Regions from separate parts of the Candidatus Avoscillospira sp. LCP25S3_F1 genome, predicted to be linked through region 2. Evidence: a T-box and tRNA genes for the amino acid it is inferred to sense, from the RefSeq annotation. Region 2 holds a T-box; the other holds one or more tRNA genes.
What was found. The T-box of region 2 lies ahead of ileS (isoleucine--tRNA ligase). A T-box ahead of a tRNA ligase gene usually reads a tRNA of that ligase, here a tRNA-Ile.
Positions count from the first base shown of each region.

Region 1: it has a tRNA-Ile gene. The T-box ahead of ileS (isoleucine--tRNA ligase) is inferred to sense a tRNA for this amino acid. The anticodon was not compared.

Region 1 is NZ_JBQKJT010000049.1:11-3,085, reverse strand. Features, by position in the region: partial or broken rRNA gene ACTQ33_RS16970 (23S ribosomal RNA) at 1-964, opposite strand, end outside; tRNA gene ACTQ33_RS16965 (tRNA-Ile) at 1,368-1,444, opposite strand; tRNA gene ACTQ33_RS16960 (tRNA-Ala) at 1,448-1,523, opposite strand; partial or broken rRNA gene ACTQ33_RS16955 (16S ribosomal RNA) at 1,659-3,075, opposite strand, start outside.
Region 2 is NZ_JBQKJT010000034.1:300-13,750, reverse strand. Features, by position in the region: gene ileS (isoleucine--tRNA ligase) at 1-2,527, opposite strand, end outside; T-box leader at 2,592-2,833, opposite strand; partial or broken gene ACTQ33_RS16375 ([Fe-Fe] hydrogenase large subunit C-terminal domain-containing protein) at 3,042-4,442, shown strand; gene ACTQ33_RS16370 (methyl-accepting chemotaxis protein) at 4,466-5,032, shown strand; gene ACTQ33_RS16365 (bifunctional metallophosphatase/5'-nucleotidase) at 5,229-7,370, opposite strand; gene ACTQ33_RS16360 (PFL family protein) at 8,006-9,364, opposite strand; gene ACTQ33_RS16355 (ACT domain-containing protein) at 9,375-9,644, opposite strand; gene yfbR (5'-deoxynucleotidase) at 9,648-10,232, opposite strand; gene ACTQ33_RS16345 (spore germination protein) at 10,331-11,746, shown strand; gene ACTQ33_RS16340 (hypothetical protein) at 11,743-12,237, shown strand; gene ACTQ33_RS16335 (hypothetical protein) at 12,227-13,228, shown strand.

The DNA.
Region 1 (3,075 bases), on a different contig from region 2:
CTGCGGCATTCTTAGTTTGATAAGGTTCAGTAAGCTTATCGCCCCCTAGCCCATTCAGTGCTTTACCTCCGCGAAACTCATTCCATACGCTAGCCCTAAAGCTATTTCGGGGAGAACCAGCTATCTCCAAGTTCGATTGGAATTTCACCGCTAGCCACAAGTCATCACCGGTCATTGCAACGAACGTGTGTTCGGCCCTCCATGGAGTTTTACCTCCACTTCAGCCTGCTCATGGCTAGGTCACCTGGTTTCGGGTCTATAGCAACTGACTTCATACGCGCTCTTAACACTCGGTTTCCCTACGCCTCCGGTACTGAATACCTTAAGCTCGCCAGTTACCATAACTCGCCGGACCGTTCTACAAAAAGTACGCCACCACCCTTTAACGGGCTGTGACTGCTTGTAAGCACAAGGTTTCAGGTACTATTTCACTCCCCTCCCGGGGTTCTTTTCACCTTTCCCTCACGGTACTGCTTCTCTATCGGTCATCAGGTAGTATTTAGGGTTGGAGGGTGGTCCCCCCGGCTTCCCACGGGGTTTCACGTGTCCCGCGGTACTCTGGATACAACTACATCGACGTCGGTTTTCGCATACGAGGCTCTCACTCTGTATCGCCGGCCTTCCCATGCCGTTCTGCTAACCTAGCCGATTAAAAAGCTGTCCACAACCCCGGAGATATTGCTACCTCCGGTTTGCCCTCTTCCGCGTTCGCTCGCCACTACTAGCGGAATCTCGATTGATGTCTCTTCCTCGTCCTACTTAGATGTTTCAGTTCAGACGGTTCCCTTCCTACGCCTATTTTGTTCAACGCAGGATACTGGAGTATTGCTCCAGTGGGTTTCCCCATTCGGAAATCTCCGGATCGAAGCTTATTTGCAGCTCCCCGAAGCTTATCGCAGCTTATCACGTCCTTCATCGGCTCCTGATGCCAAGGCATTCCCCTTGCGCTCTTTACAGCTTGACCACGTCGACACAAACTTCATATCCCTCGCTTCACTGTAGCGACAGCAAAGCTCGCTCATTCCGTTGTGTCTCCTCTCAAATTTTTAACCGCTTGCGCTGGGTTAAAAATTTGGTCTAACGGTCGCTAGTTCTCAAGAATTATGCAGGCTCATAAAGAAAAGTTTTTTTGGCTTAATTGTATTTACCCATTAAGTTACAAAAGTAATTTCCTTTACTGTTGCCTTCTCATAATTTGCATCATAGTTACAGTGTTCAGTTTTCAAGGTGCATCTTTGAGCTTTAATGCTCAATGAAATCCTCTGTTGAAGACTTCATTCAACATTAAAACCAGAAACTCCATTTAGAGGTACAAACCCAAACTTGAAAGTTTCTTTGGCTTACCTTTCTTTTCAAAGAAAGGTAAGTGGTGGGCCAAAGTGGACTCGAACCACCGACCTCACGATTATCAGTCGTGTGCTCTAGCCAGCTGAGCTATTGGCCCGTTTGGTGGAGATTAGCGGGATCGAACCGCTGACCTCCTGCTTGCAAGGCAGGCGCTCTCCCAGCTGAGCTAAACCCCCGTTTTCCTCCGGCACACACGCTTTTCTCGTGGTGTGTACCCTCTAAATTAAACAACGTTACTCACAGTCTTCCTCTGCACCTGGTCTGACCTTAGGACGTTACTGAAGATTATTCATCCTCAGAAGTCTCCTTAGAAAGGAGGTGATCCAGCCGCACCTTCCGATACGGCTACCTTGTTACGACTTCACCCCAATTATCGAACCCACCTTCGGCCGCGCCCTCCTTGCGGTTAGACTACGGACTTCGGGTGTTCCCGACTCTCATGGTGTGACGGGCGGTGTGTACAAGGCCCGGGAACGTATTCACCGCGGCATGCTGATCCGCGATTACTAGCAATTCCAACTTCATGCAGGCGAGTTTCAGCCTGCAATCCGAACTGGGACGGCTTTTAGCGATTTGCTCCACCTCGCGGTATTGCCTCGCTCTGTTGACCGCCATTGTATTACGTGTGTAGCCCGGGACATAAGGGGCATGATGATTTGACGTCGTCCCCACCTTCCTCCGTTTTGTCAACGGCAGTCTGGCTAGAGTGCTCTTGCGTAGCAACTAACCATAAGGGTTGCGCTCGTTGCGGGACTTAACCCAACATCTCACGACACGAGCTGACGACAACCATGCACCACCTGTCTCCGCTTTCCCCGAAGGGCACCTAATGTATCTCTACTTCGTTAGCGGGATGTCAAGCCCCGGTAAGGTTCTTCGCGTTGCGTCGAATTAAACCACATAATCCACTGCTTGTGCGGGCCCCCGTCAATTCCTTTGAGTTTCAACCTTGCGGTCGTACTCCCCAGGTGGAATACTTATTGTGTTAACTCCGGCACGGAGGGGGTCAGACCCCCCACACCTAGTATTCATCGTTTACGGCGTGGACTACCAGGGTATCTAATCCTGTTTGCTCCCCACGCTTTCGCGCCTCAGCGTCAGTTGTCGTCCAGCAGGCCGCCTTCGCCACTGGTGTTCCTCCTAATATCTACGCATTTCACCGCTACACTAGGAATTCCGCCTGCCTCTCCGATACTCAAGGGCTACAGTTTCAAAAGCAGTTCCCGGGTTGAGCCCGGGGATTTCACTTCTGACTTGCAGCTCCGCCTACACGCCCTTTACACCCAGTAAATCCGGACAACGCTCGCTCCCTACGTATTACCGCGGCTGCTGGCACGTAGTTAGCCGGAGCTTTTTCTCCAGGTACCGTCACTTTCTTCGTCCCTGGTAAAAGAAGTTTACAACCCGAAGGCCTTCTTCCTTCACGCGGCGTTGCTGGGTCAGGGTTTCCCCCATTGCCCAATATTCCCCACTGCTGCCTCCCGTAGGAGTCTGGGCCGTATCTCAGTCCCAATGTGGCCGGTCAGTCTCTCAACCCGGCTACTGATCGTCGACTTGGTAGGCCGTTACCCCACCAACTATCTAATCAGACGCGAGCCCATCTTTCAGCAATAAATCTTTGGTACCAAGGAGATGCCTCCCCGGCACATTATGCGGTATTAGCAGAAGTTTCCCTCTGTTGTCCCCCACTGAAAGGCAGGTTGCTCACGCGTTACTCACCCGTCCGCC
Region 2 (13,451 bases):
CCAACGTCACGCAGGCTTCGAGAGACTTACCGATCTTCTTCTCGGCACGGGCAGACTCCAGTGCGGCATTGACGCCGGTGCGCAGCTGGCTCAGAACGCTCCAGCGCAGCATGGCAGCATCGGACAGACCGTACTCGGTGAAGGGCTTGTTCATCTCATTGAACACCACATTGCGCTCGTCGTCGCCGGTGCGGTGCTGCATGGCCAGCCAGATTTCGTCGCAGGTGAAGCAGAGGATGGGGGCGAAGATCTTGGTCATGGTGTCGAGAATCAGGTACAGAGCCGTCTGGGCGCTGCGGCGGCTGACGCCGTCCTTCTCATCACAGTACAGGCGGTCCTTGATGATATCCAGATAGAAGTTAGACAGATCAACGACGCAGAAATCGTTGATGGCATGGGTAATGGTCAGGAACTCGTACTCCTTGTAGGCGGCCTCGCACTTCTCGATCAAAGCGTTCAGCTTGGTGATGGCCCAGCGGTCCAGCTCCAGCATGTCCTCGGGCTTGACCAGATTGTTGGGGTCAAAGCCGTCCAGGTTGCCCAGGCAGTACCGGGCGGTGTTGCGGAACTTCAGGTAGTTCTGAGAAAGCTGCTTGAAGATATTGTCGGAGCAGCGGACATCCACATGGTAGTCGGCGGAAGCGGCCCACAGGCGGAGCAAATCGGCGCCGTACTTTTTAAAGATATCGGCGGGGTCCACGCCGTTGCCCAGAGACTTGTGCATGGCCTTGCCCTCGCCGTCCACGGTCCAGCCGTGGGTGACGCACTCCTTGAAGGGCGCGCCCTGGCCCAGAGCGCCGACTGCTGTCAGCAGGGAGGACTGGAACCAGCCGCGGTACTGGTCGAGGCCCTCCAAGTACATGTCGGCGGGCCAGAAGCCCTGGTCCTTCTTCATGGAAGCAAAGTGGGTGGAACCGGAGTCGAACCAGCCGTCCAGGGTGTCTTCCTCCTTGGTGAAGCCATTGGACTTGCCGCAGTGGGGGCAGGTGTAGCCCTGGGGCAGAATGTCGGCAGCCTCCATCTCATACCAGGCGTTGGAGCCCTTCTCGGCAAACAGCTTGGAGACGGCCTCGATGGTGGTATCGTCGCAGACAGGCTTGCCGCAGTCGGCACAGTAGAACACGGGGATGGGCAGGCCCCAGCGGCGCTGACGGCTGATGCACCAGTCGCTGCGCTCACGGATCATGGAGATCATGCGGTCCTTGCCCCAGCCGGGAATCCAGCGGACGTTGTCGGTGGCAGCAACAGCGGCATCCTTGAAAGCGTCCACGGAGCAGAACCACTGCGGTGTGGCACGGAAGATGATGGGGCCTTTGCAGCGCCAGCAGTGGGGGTAGGAGTGGACAATCTCCTCGGCGGCCAGCAGCTTGCCGTCCTTCTTCATGTCCTCGAGAATGACGGGGTTGGATTCCTCGGTCTTCATACCGGCATACTTGCCGGCATAGTCGGTGTGGCGGCCCTGGTCGTCCACAGGCACCACCATGTCCATGCCGTAGCGCAGGCACGTCTGGTAGTCGTCGGCGCCGAAGCCGGGAGCCGTGTGGACGCAGCCCGTACCGGAATCCATGGTGACGTAGTCGGCCAGCACCAGACGGGAGGTCTTGGGCAGGAAGGGATGGTCGGCCAGCATATTCTCGAAGAAGGAACCGGGATGGGTCTCCACGATCTCCCAGCCCTCGATACCGGCAATGCCCATGACCTTTTCGGTCAGGGCCTCGGCCATGACGTAGACCTCGCCGTTGGGGTTCTTGACCAGCGCGTAGCTTTCATCGGGGTGCAGGGCAATGGCCAGGTTGCCGGGCAGGGTCCAGATGGTGGTGGTCCAGATGACGAAGAACAGTTTGCTGTGGTCAAAGCTACCCAGCTTGCCCTGGTCGTCGTGCAGGGGGAACTTGACATAGACGGTGGTACAGGGGTCGTCCTGGTACTCGATCTCGGCCTCAGCCAGAGCCGTCTCGTCCTTGGGGCACCAGTACACGGGCTTCAGGCCCTTGTAGATATAGCCCTTCTTATACATGGCGCCGAAGATCTTCACTTCCTCGGCTTCAAAGCCGGGGTCCATGGTCTTGTAGGGATGCTCCCAGTCGCCGATGACGCCCATACGCTGGAAACCGGCCATCTGAATGTCGATATACTTCTGGGCGTAGTTATGGCAGGCGGTACGGAATTCGGCCACGCTCATCTGCTTGCGATTGAGCTTCTGCTCCTTGATGATGGCGGACTCAATGGGCATACCGTGGTTGTCCCAGCCGGGAATATAGGGGGTGTAGTAGCCCCGCATGGCGTAGGAGCGGGTAATGAAGTCCTTGATGGACTTGTTCAGGGCGTGGCCCATGTGCAGGCCGCCGTTGGAGAAGGGAGGGCCGTCGTGGAGGGAGAACCGGGGCTTGCCCTCGTTCTTCTTCAAAAGCTCGTTGTAGACGTCGATCTTCTTCCAGCGCTCCAGCATTTCCGGCTCGCGGGCGGGAAGACCGGCCCGCATGGGGAAGTCGGTCTTCGGCAGGTTAATGGTCTTGTTGTAGTCCATTGTGATGCTCCTTATCTGAAATTTGGCAATCTGGGCAATAAAAAAACCCTCGCCTCTTAAACAATTAAGAGACAAAGGCAAGAACCTCTGCGGTACCACTCTCGTTGCCGGGGGAAACCCCGACCGCTCACGCCCCACAACCATGGGGACAACGGGATATCGGCCGTCAACCGGCGCGCCTTACTGAGGTTCGGGCGGCATGCTCCCAGGTGATTTTCCACGTTCCTCCGCCGCGGCCTTGCACCCAAAGCGGCCGCTCTCTGAGGACGGGTCAGACCGTGTACTCCTCCTGCTCATCGCAATTACCATATCATATTACTTGTATCATACCCCCAAAGCCCCAACTTGTCAACGAAAAATAAAAAAATAATGGATCATCACCGCAACGATGCCGAAAAAATATCATCCACGAACGGTAATTTTTTATGTAAATTCTTTCCTGTATATTGAAAAAAATACAAACGCCTGTGTATAATAAAACAGTAACAGTGACGGAACCTATGCGGTGACGTTTATGACGTTTATAAAGAAGACAGAAAAGAGAAATCGGGAAAGAAAGGAGATGGAAGAGATGCGAGAGCTGATTTATACAACGGATCGGTGCATCGGCTGCAATCGCTGTATCTCTGCTTGTCCGGTCCTGACCGCGAATCATGTGGTGGAGCTGGGGGAGAATGAGCAGCGAATTCAGGTGGATGCCTCTAAATGTATTGCCTGCGGCTCCTGTCTCGATGCCTGTGAGCATCATGCCCGGGGATTTGAGGACGATCTGGACCAGTTTGTTGCGGACCTGCGGGCAGGACAGCAGATTTCGCTTCTGTACGCTCCGGCGTTGGCAGCCAATTACCCCGGCGAATACAAGCGGATTCTGGGCGCCTTGAAGCAGATGGGCGTTAACCACGTGCTCAGCGTTGGATTCGGCGCTGATATCACAACCTGGGCCTATTTGAACTACATTGAGAAAACCCACATGGAAGGTGGCATTGCGCAGCCCTGCCCGGCGGTGGTCCGGTATATTGAGAGCTTTTTGCCGGAGCTGCTGCCCAAACTGATGCCGGTGCAGAGTCCGCTGCTGTGCGCCGCCATCTATGCCAAAAACTATATGGGTATCCACGATCAATTGGCTTTTCTCGGGCCATGTATCGCAAAAAAATGGAGATCGATGATCCCAATACCCATGGTTATGTGAAGTATAACCTGACATTTGATCACCTGCTCCAGTATCTCCGTCAGAACCGTGTGCAGAGTAACCCGGTGGAGGAGGAGTGGCCCGCGGGTTTGGGCGCGGTGTACCCCATGCCGGGCGGTCTGAAGGAGAACATCCGGTGGTTCTGCGGAGAGCAGGTGTTTGTGCAGCAGAGTGAGGGCGAGAAGGCCGTCTATGAGACGCTGCGCCGATATGCCCAACGGGTCAAGGCAGGCAAACCCCTGCCGCTGCTGCTGGATGTGCTCAACTGTGAGCACGGCTGTATTGACGGTCCCGCGGTGGAGGAAACGAAGCGGGGGAACGACGACATGCTCTATACGGTCCAACAGCGCCGGGCCGCCGGACAGGCCAACGGCAGGGGACCCTGGAGTGCGTGGAGAAGTCGCAAGTCCCGATGGAAGCAGCTGAACCGTGCGTTTGCCAAACTGCGGCCGGAGGATTTCACACGGTGTTATACGGACCGTTCCCGGGAAAATCAGATCTGTCGGCCGGACGGGGCGCGGCTGCGGGAGATCTACGCACAGATGGAAAAAACCACCCCGGCCAGCCAGAAGATCAACTGCGGCGCCTGCGGCTATTCCACCTGTGAGGAAATGGCCACGGCCATTTACAATGGATGCAGTAAGCCCGACGGATGTATCCACTATATCAAGCATCAGGTGGAACAGGAAAAGCATGAAGTGGAGGAGATGTCCAGGGCCGTCGTAGACAAGAACCGCAAAATCGGGGAGATGGTAGCCGACGCCGACGGACAGCTGGCTTTGCTCAGCGGCTCCATCCATGCTATGACGGAGCAGAACACCAACAATGCCAATGAGAGCATCAGCATCACCACAGACATGCAGGAGATTGTGGAATTCAGTGCCAAGCTGACCCAGGTGTTGGGCGAGGTGGACGCACTGTTGAAGCGCCTGGAAGAGAACAACAACGGCATTGAACAGCTGGCCCTGCGGACCCAACTGTTGTCCCTCAACGCTTCCGTGGAGGCGGCCCGGGCTGGAGAGGCCGGAAAGGGTTTCTCTGTCGTGGCCAACGAAGTGCGGTCCCTCAGCGAGGCCAGCAAGCAGACCGCCCAGGAGAGTAACCACAACAAAGATGAAATCAGTCAGACCCTGGAACAGCTGACGGCCGATGTGGGGGTCTTGTGCCGGGTCACCGACAAGGTAAACGAGCGGCTCAATCATCTCACCGCCAACAGCGAGGAGATTTCCGCCGCGGCCCAGGACATTGCCCAGGCCACCCGACAGCTGGGTATCCATTTTGAACAGTTGAATGAAATGAGCCGGGAATCCCAGTGAGAGACCGGAGACAACCTAATACATAGAATATGCATTTTAGAACCGGGCACGCTGCCATGGACAGCGCGCCCGGTTTTGCATTCGGCAACACCGCATCAGTATGTCTGCGGCGCTGTCGGAATAGAGGTTGCGGTATGGAAAATCGGGGCGGGGAATCGACCCCGCCCCGAAGGCGTAAACAGTATATGACAACGGATTAACCGGCGTTGCCGTTGCCAGCGTCGCTGGCCAGATCCACAGTCAGGGTAAGCACGCCGTTCTGCTCCGTGGCCTGCGTACCCAACAGCGTATTGACGGTGTCGGCGGAGATGTAGTAGTTGCCTTCAATATAGAGGGCCGTGATCTCCATGGGCTTACCATCCACCAGGACGGTGGGGGTGGAGTAGGTAATGGCGCTGCCCTCCGAGCGCTCCGGCAGGGCCGAGCCTGTATAGGTACCGCCGCGGGTCAGTACAACGCTGCCGTTCCAGTCGACATTAAAAGCGGCTTTCGTACCCTGGAATGCGGCGGCCAGGTCGCGCAGACGGAAGAAGGTGGTATCGCCCAGGCCGCTGCTGACAGCGCTGGCGGCGGAAAACAGATGGCCGTTGACTACCACATTGTTGGCCTCGTTCAGATTGATGCTCTTGTTATAGGGGACGGCCAGCTTGCCGGAATTGATCTGCTCAATGTAGGCGGCGCGCTGGGGATTGTCCTTTTGCAGGTCCACACCGGTGATCTTCCAGTTGTTGTCCACGGTGGGCTCCAGCGGGTCGTGCTGCCCCAAGTAGACCAGCAGCATGTCGCGGACCGAAGCGGAGGACTCCCACAGCTTTTCACCGGAAATGATGCCCTCATTTTTCAGACCCGTGTAACGGTAGTCGTTGACGCACAGGGTCAGTTCCTGGGTATCGGACAGGGGCTGGCCCTGGAAGGTCACATTTTCAATGCGCTGACCGGCGGGTTTGGACAGATTGACCTCGTAGTTGAGACCGATAAAATGGTCGTGGAGATAGCCGGGCTTGTCCGGATTGAAGGAGATGTTCATGTCGCCGGGCTGCCACTGGTTCCAGCAGGCGGCGGCCCACTCCATGTAGGCTTTCATCTCTGCGCCGGTGACCTTGACCGTGTAGAGCACGTTGGGATATTTGTAGATGTCAAACAGATTGCCATAGTTGAGATCGCCTTGTTTCAGATCGCTGGTGTCCTTGAACAGGGCCACAGCGGTGACATCGGCGCCGGAGTTTTCCAACTGGACGGTGCCAATGAGGTCGATGACGGCGGTATCCTGCAAACGGCCCTCGGGCAGGCCGTTGATCTCATTGACCGGCTGGAAGTTGGCGGCAGCGTGACCCAGCACGTTGTCCTGGATAAAGGAAACGGTCTTGGTCTGGGCGGCTTGGATAGCGGGAACATTCCGCAGACCCTGATCCGGCGCCACATCCTTCATGGACACGGTTTCCACGGTGGCGGCAGTGATCTCCTTGCTGCCGTTGAGGGTCAGATCGTAGCGGACCACCTCGCCGGCATTGTTCTTCGTCTCGCCCACGGGGATGGCGCCGTCATTGTTGATGTAGGTGGTGTGGGTGTGGCCCAGCTGCAATACATCCACTTCGGGGCACTGGTCCAGAATGGTCTGGGCAGCGTCGGCGCCGTCGGTGGAGTATTCAGCGTCCAGACCGGCGTGGGCCGAAACCATGATGATGTCGGCACTGGAACCAATTTCCTCGATGCAGTCGGCCACGGCGTCGGCCATGGATTCAAAAGTCAGATCGGCCACGCCCTGCTTGGTACCGTCCCAACGGGGAATGTTGGGCGTCGTAACGCCGATGATGGCTACATTGACGCCGCCGCGCTCCACGATGGTGTAACCGGCGCCGGTGAGGTAGGAACCGTCAGCGTTCTTGACGTTGGCGGCCAAAACCGGCATCTCGGCCTGGGCCAGAATGGCCTTGAGGTTGTCCACGCCGAAGTTGAATTCATGGTTGCCCAGCACCCAGGCGTCGTACTGCATGTAGTTGAGAGCTGCGGGCACCGGGTGATCGGCGGTATCCTTGGCATAAAGATCGTCCGTCATGATGGTACCCTGAATGGTGTCGCCGGCATCCACCAGAATGGTGTTGGGGTTTTCTGCACGCACCCCATTGACATAGGTGGAAACCCGGGCCAAACCGTCTCCGGTGCTCTCCTTCATATCCTCATAGGAGTAGCCCCAGACGTTGCCATGGGTGTCAGAAGTGCCGATGATGGTCAGATGGACCTCGCCGGTTTCCGCCGCCAGGGCGGTGGTGGAGAGGGACAGCACCAGGGCTGCGCTCAGCACCGCCGACAGAATCCGGTTTCTTCTGTGCTTGCTCATTTTCGTGTCTCCTTTCCCTTGCCGCAAAAACGCGGCAGGCCGTGGTTCAGACTGCTATTGATTATAGCATGGCCGACGGCACATGTCGAGAAAAAATTTGTGCATATAAAATAAAAAAGAGCAAAATTACTTAGGTGTGCTTTTGCAAAGTAAACAAAGAAAAGAAATAGGACTTATGGGGTATTTTGGTTGTGTACAGTAGCGAGCACCGCGTGGATAGCGTCAGCACCAGCATGGCGGTGTCACTGGGAAAGGCGCGCAGTGGGGCTTTCTCATAGTCATCTGCTCTGGAATTCCGGGAGCAGATGAATCTCGACCACATTGTAATAGGGGTGCTTCAGATAGCACTGTACAAAACCGATGAATCGTCCATCAAGCTCAAAGACCTGAAACTGCTCGATTTGAGAAAAGTCGCTGTTAAAATCTTTTTGTTAATAACGCTTATCCCAGCCCCAAATCTTCTCGATATAGAGACGGACAGACTGCGCTTTAAGATTATATATCAAATCGTGATCGTCCGATGTGGCGGAACGAATTTTGTAGTCCATTCTTGGTCCCACCTCTTGCACCTTTAGAAAAAATTAGAGAAAACCGTCTTAATAGGGGTTTTCTCTAATTTCTAAACCGTCGATATTTTAGTTTTTCAGGCTCTGCATGGGGGCGGGAATTTTACCGCCTCTGGCGATGAACTCCGCTGGGGATTCCGGATGCACCGGCATGACCGGGGCGCTGCCCAGCAAACCGCCAAACTCCACCATGTCGCCTACCTTGCTGCCCACAGCGGGAATGAGCCGGACGGCGGTGGTCTTGGTGTTGACCATGCCGATGGCTGCTTCGTCGGCAATGATGGCCGACAGAGTCTCGGAAGTAGTATCGCCGGGGACGGCGATCATGTCGAGGCCCACGGAGCAAACACAGGTCATGGCTTCCAGCTTGTCCAGGGTCAGAGTGCCGCAGGAAGCGGCGGCAATCATGCCCTCATCCTCGCTGACGGGGATGAACGCGCCGGACAGGCCGCCAACGCTGCTGGACGCCATAACGCCGCCCTTTTTCACCGCGTCGTTGAGCAGGGCCAGGGCTGCCGTGGTGCCGTGGGTACCACAGACCTTCAGACCCATGGCCTCCAGAATCCGGGCCACACTGTCGCCGATGGCCGGGGTGGGGGCCAGACTTAGATCCACCACGCCGAACGGTACATTCAACCGGCGGCTGGCCTCCTGGGCCACCAGCTGACCCATACGGGTGATGCGGAAGGCTGTTTTCTTAATAAGCTCGGCCACCTGGTCCAGGGTGTAGCCTCTGGCCTCCTGTAGGGCGTGGGCCACCACGCCGGGACCGGAAACACCCACATTGATGACCGATTCCGGCTCGCCCACGCCGTGGAACGCGCCGGCCATAAAGGGGTTGTCCTCCACGGCGTTGCAGAAGACCACCAGTTTGGCGCAGCCCATGCCGCCCTGGTCGGCGGTGCGGGCCGCCGTGTCTTTAATGATTTGGCCCATCCAGCGGACGGCCTCCATATTGATGCCGGCCTTGGTGGAGCCCACGTTGACGCTGGAGCAGACCAGCTCTGTCGTGGCCAGGGCCTCGGGGATGGACTGGATCAGACGGCGATCACCGCTGGTCATGCCCTTTTGAACCAGGGCGGAAAAACCGCCGATGAAGTTGACGCCCACCGTGTGGGCTGCCCGGTCCATGGCTTGGGCAAAAATCGCAAAGTTCTCCGTCTCACTGGCCCCGCCTACCAAGGCGATGGGGGTGACGGAAATGCGCTTGTTGACAATGGGGATGCCCAGCTCCCGCTCAATGGTCTCGCCGGTGGGGACCAGCTGTTCCGCGTGGCGGCAGATCTTGTCGTAGATCTTCTGGGCGCATTTTTCAGCGTTGGAGTCGGCGCAGTCCAGGAGACTGAGGCCCAACGTAATGGTGCGGATGTCCAGATGCTGGTGGTCGATCATGTCGATGGTCGACATAATATCGTTGTGACTGAGCATGATGACCTCCTTAGACCTTGTGCATGGCATGGAAAATGTCCTCCCGCTGGATGCGGAGGGACAGGCCCATGGACTCACCCTTGCGGGCCAGAACATCGGCGATGGTATCGAAATCGCTGTTGGCCTTGGAGGTGTCGGTGACCATCATCATGGTGAAGAATCCCTCCATAACCGTCTGGGAAATGTCAATAATGTTGATGTTCAGCTGTGCCAGCTGGGTACAGACCTCAGCGATGATGCCGACCCGGTCGGGGCCGACAACGGTGACGATAGCGCGCATAGTTCAAGTTCCTCCTTGTAGTTGATCGAGGGTTTCGGCAAAGGACGGCAGGCAGTGCTCCATAAAATACCGCAGACAGGGCAGGTCCATCTGTTCCAATGCTTCCCGGGTCTGGGCCGCCGCTGTGGCAAATTCCTGATTTCCGGCTTTCAGCTCTTCCACGCATTTGATATAGGCCGACAGTTTATCGGCGGCTTTGACAATTTGCCGCACGGCGTCGTCCGTCTCCAGCAGCAGCGGTTCATATCCGGCCTGGACTTCCGGCGGCAGCATGGACAGTAGCTTTCTGGCGCTGACCTCTTCCACCTGACGATAGGCGGTACGGATATCGTCATTGGCATACTTGATGGGTGTGGGCAGATCGCCGGTGAGAATCTCCGGCGCGTCGTGAAACAGCGCCGCTGTGGCGCATCGGTCCGGATCGGCGTCACCGCCGCACAATTCCCGGTCGATCATGGCCAGACCGTGGGCAAGCACCGCCACCATGTGACTGTGCTCCTGAATGTTCTCCTGGAAGGTATTGCGCATGAGGCCCCAGCGCTGAATGTAGCGCATCCGGGACAACAGGGCAAAAAAGGGAAATGCCATGAAACCCCTCCTCTCGCAGTGATTATACCGCGAAAGGTGGGACGGCGCAATGTATACTTTTGCACCGGCCCGGGCATCCTTACCAGGAGGTGAAACGAATGGAACTGACTGCCGCCGCCATTGAAGCGGCCTTTGGAGAGACCGGGGACTTTGTGGCCCGGGAGGTGGAGGCCGCCGGCTGGCGGCTGCGGCTGTATTTCATCGATGGGCTGGTCACCGGCGGCACCATCTCCGAATACGTTCTGCGGCCCCTGGCCCAGGCGCTGACCGGGGCCACCATGGGACAGTTGGTGGAGCGGGCCGAGCGGGGCGCCGTTTATAACGCTGTCTGCGTTCGGGTCACCGATGGCGCTGACGCCCTTTCAAAGCTGCTCAACGGCTTTGCCCTGGTGCTGTTTCCCGGGGAAAGGACCGCGTTGGCCTTTGAAGCCAAAACCTCCGTCAACCGCAGTACCAGCGCGCCCCAGGTGGAAAACACCGTCAAGGGCGCCAAGGACGCTTTCAATGAAAATATGCGCATCAACACTGGCCTCATCCGCCGCCATATGCGCTCGGAGAAGCTGCGCTTCACCCAGCTGGTGGTGGGGACCCAGACAGCCACCAATGTGTCGGTGGCCTGGGTGGACGGCGTCACGGACCCGGAGTTGATCGACAAGACGGTGGAGCGGCTCAAAAGCCTTGATGTGGATTCCCTGGCCACCACAGCTGCCGCCGAGGAATATCTCACCGGCAACCGCAAGACGGCCTTCCCGCTGCTCCAGTACACGGAGCGTACCGACCGCTTCGTAACGGCTCTGCTGGCGGGCCGGGTGGGCATTCTCATTGACGGCCTGCCCCTGGCCTATTTGGCCCCCGTGAACCTGGGACGGCTGATGGATTCCCCTGAGGACCTGAGCCGCGACTTTGTCAGCGCGTCGGCTCTGCGGATTCTGCGGTACGCAGCCTTACTGGTGACGCTGCTGCTGCCGGGGCTCTATGTGGCTATGGCGGCGTTCCATCAGGAGATGCTGCCCACGGCGTTACTGCGAAGTGTCATTGAAAGCAAACAGAATGTGCCGTTCCCCACTATTATAGAGGTACTGTTTCTGCTGCTGGCCTTTGAGATTCTCCAGGAGGCGGGGTTGCAGCTGCCCCAGTCCATCGGCCAGACTGTGTCCATCATCGGCGGCTTAGTGGTCGGTTCGGCAGCGGTGGAGGCCAAGCTGATCTCCCCGGCGGCACTGATTGCCGTTTCTGTGGCAGGAATCTGCGGTTTTGCGTTGCCGGGGCGGGATTTTGCCGATGCCATCCGTATTTGGCGGCTGGTACTGGCCGTGGCAGCCAGTATTGCGGGACTGTTTGGGTTGACGGCGGCGGTTTTGCTGCTGGTGGCCCGGCTGGCGGGTCTGCAATCCTATGGAGCGGCCTATCTGGCGCCGTTTTCGGCGGCCAGCGGCGGCGGGGCCATTCTGCGCAAACGTCTGGTCACTCGTAATCAGAAACCGGAGGATGCGGGACAGGAGGGCAAACCATGAAAAAGATGGTACTGCTGGCCGTTGCTGTGGCACTGGTAGCAATGGCGGGATGGCTGCCGGTCAAGCCGCGGGATGTGGCCGATCTGTTGCCGGTGGAGGTGCTGGTGTTGTCGGAGCGGGATGGACTATTGTATCTGGACGGCGGCAATGATCTGGCGGGACAGGGCCGGAGCTGGGCCGAGGCCGTGGAAGACCTGATCCAGACGGCCCCCGGCGTGGCCTTTTTCGATACAGTGGCCCATATTGTATTGTGCGGCGACACCTGGACCCATCTGGACCAAGTTTTGAACGACCGGGCCTTGCGGCCCGCCGCCCGGGTTTATCTGGGCCAAGGCAATGTGGAAGCCGACAGTGCGGCGGCGTATTTGGCCACCCACCAGGGCGACAAAACATTGCAGGACCTACAGGCGGCGTGGCTGGAGGAGCGGACTGTGACGCTGCCGCCGTTGACGGAAGCAGACGGGAGGTATCGACTGATCAATGATGGATAGCTATTCACCCCGGCAGCTGTGCGCCCTGTTGGCGGCATCCCTGGCCGCTCCATTGGTGACCGTGTGTTCGGCTGTCAGTTGGCCCTGGGTACTCCTGGGAGCCGCCGCCGCAGCAATTCCCCTCTTCTATATTTATAGAAGCATGGGCCCCACAGCCCTGCCCCAAGGCTTGGGACCGGCGGAGCTGCTGACGACGGCATGGGGGAACATGTTGGGAAAGTGGCTTGCCCTGGTATCCTGGCTATGGCTGGTGCTGGTTTCAGCCTTAGCGGCGTCCATGGCGGTAACAGCCTTCCCCAGGGACAACGCGTTTCCCTTGATTCCCATGGTGCTGCTGATTCTGGCCGCTGTGACATCATCCCAGGGGGCGGCAGCCACCTGTCGCTTTGGCGCGACGCTCTTTCTGGCGGTGGCGCCCATGATTTCTCTGGTGCTGGCATTTGGTACTACCGATGTGGAACTGCGGTCCCTGCGGCCCGACGGGACGGTGGCGGAGAGTTTTGGCCCGTTAACAGTACTGCTGATTCCTGCGGCAGCTTTCTATTTAAGAGATGGGCTGACCCGGCGGAAGACAACGTGGTTTCGGTGGTATCTGCTCATTGCCGGAGCGGGTGTAGCGGTGAGCCTTGTCTGCGTGGGCGCGTTGGGGCTGCCGCTGGCTCAGGCATCGTCCAATGCCTTCTGGCTCATGAGCCGCAGCATCTCTGTGCTGGGCGTCATGGAACGGTTTGAGGTGGTGATCTCTGCCTTACTGTCCATCAGCTTTTGCTGTTTGCTATCCTTTTTGCTGGCAGCGGCCAGACAGGCATTGACCTGTGCGGCGCCCAATGCACCGGCTCATAAGACCGTATGGGGCAGCGCCGCTCTGGCGACAGCATTCCTGTGGCTGGTGCCGTCGGTACCTAACTGGGGATGGATTGTTGGCAATCTGGTGATTCTGGCAATCGTGCCGGCATCTACACTGCTTTTCATCGAATTAAAAAAATCTTGAAAAAAATAAAAAAAGGTGTTGACATTTTGCGTATGGCTTGCTATTATATCTAGGCACCTGACGGGTGCGAGCAAATCGAGCGAAAATCAAGAAAAGATTTCAAAAAACTTTGAAAAAAGTTCTTGACAAACGCTGAACGATCTGCTAAGATATAAGAGTTCCGCACGACGGACGCCGAACGAAAGCGAAGCGGATGAAATCGGGCAAAATGTTCAGAAACGAA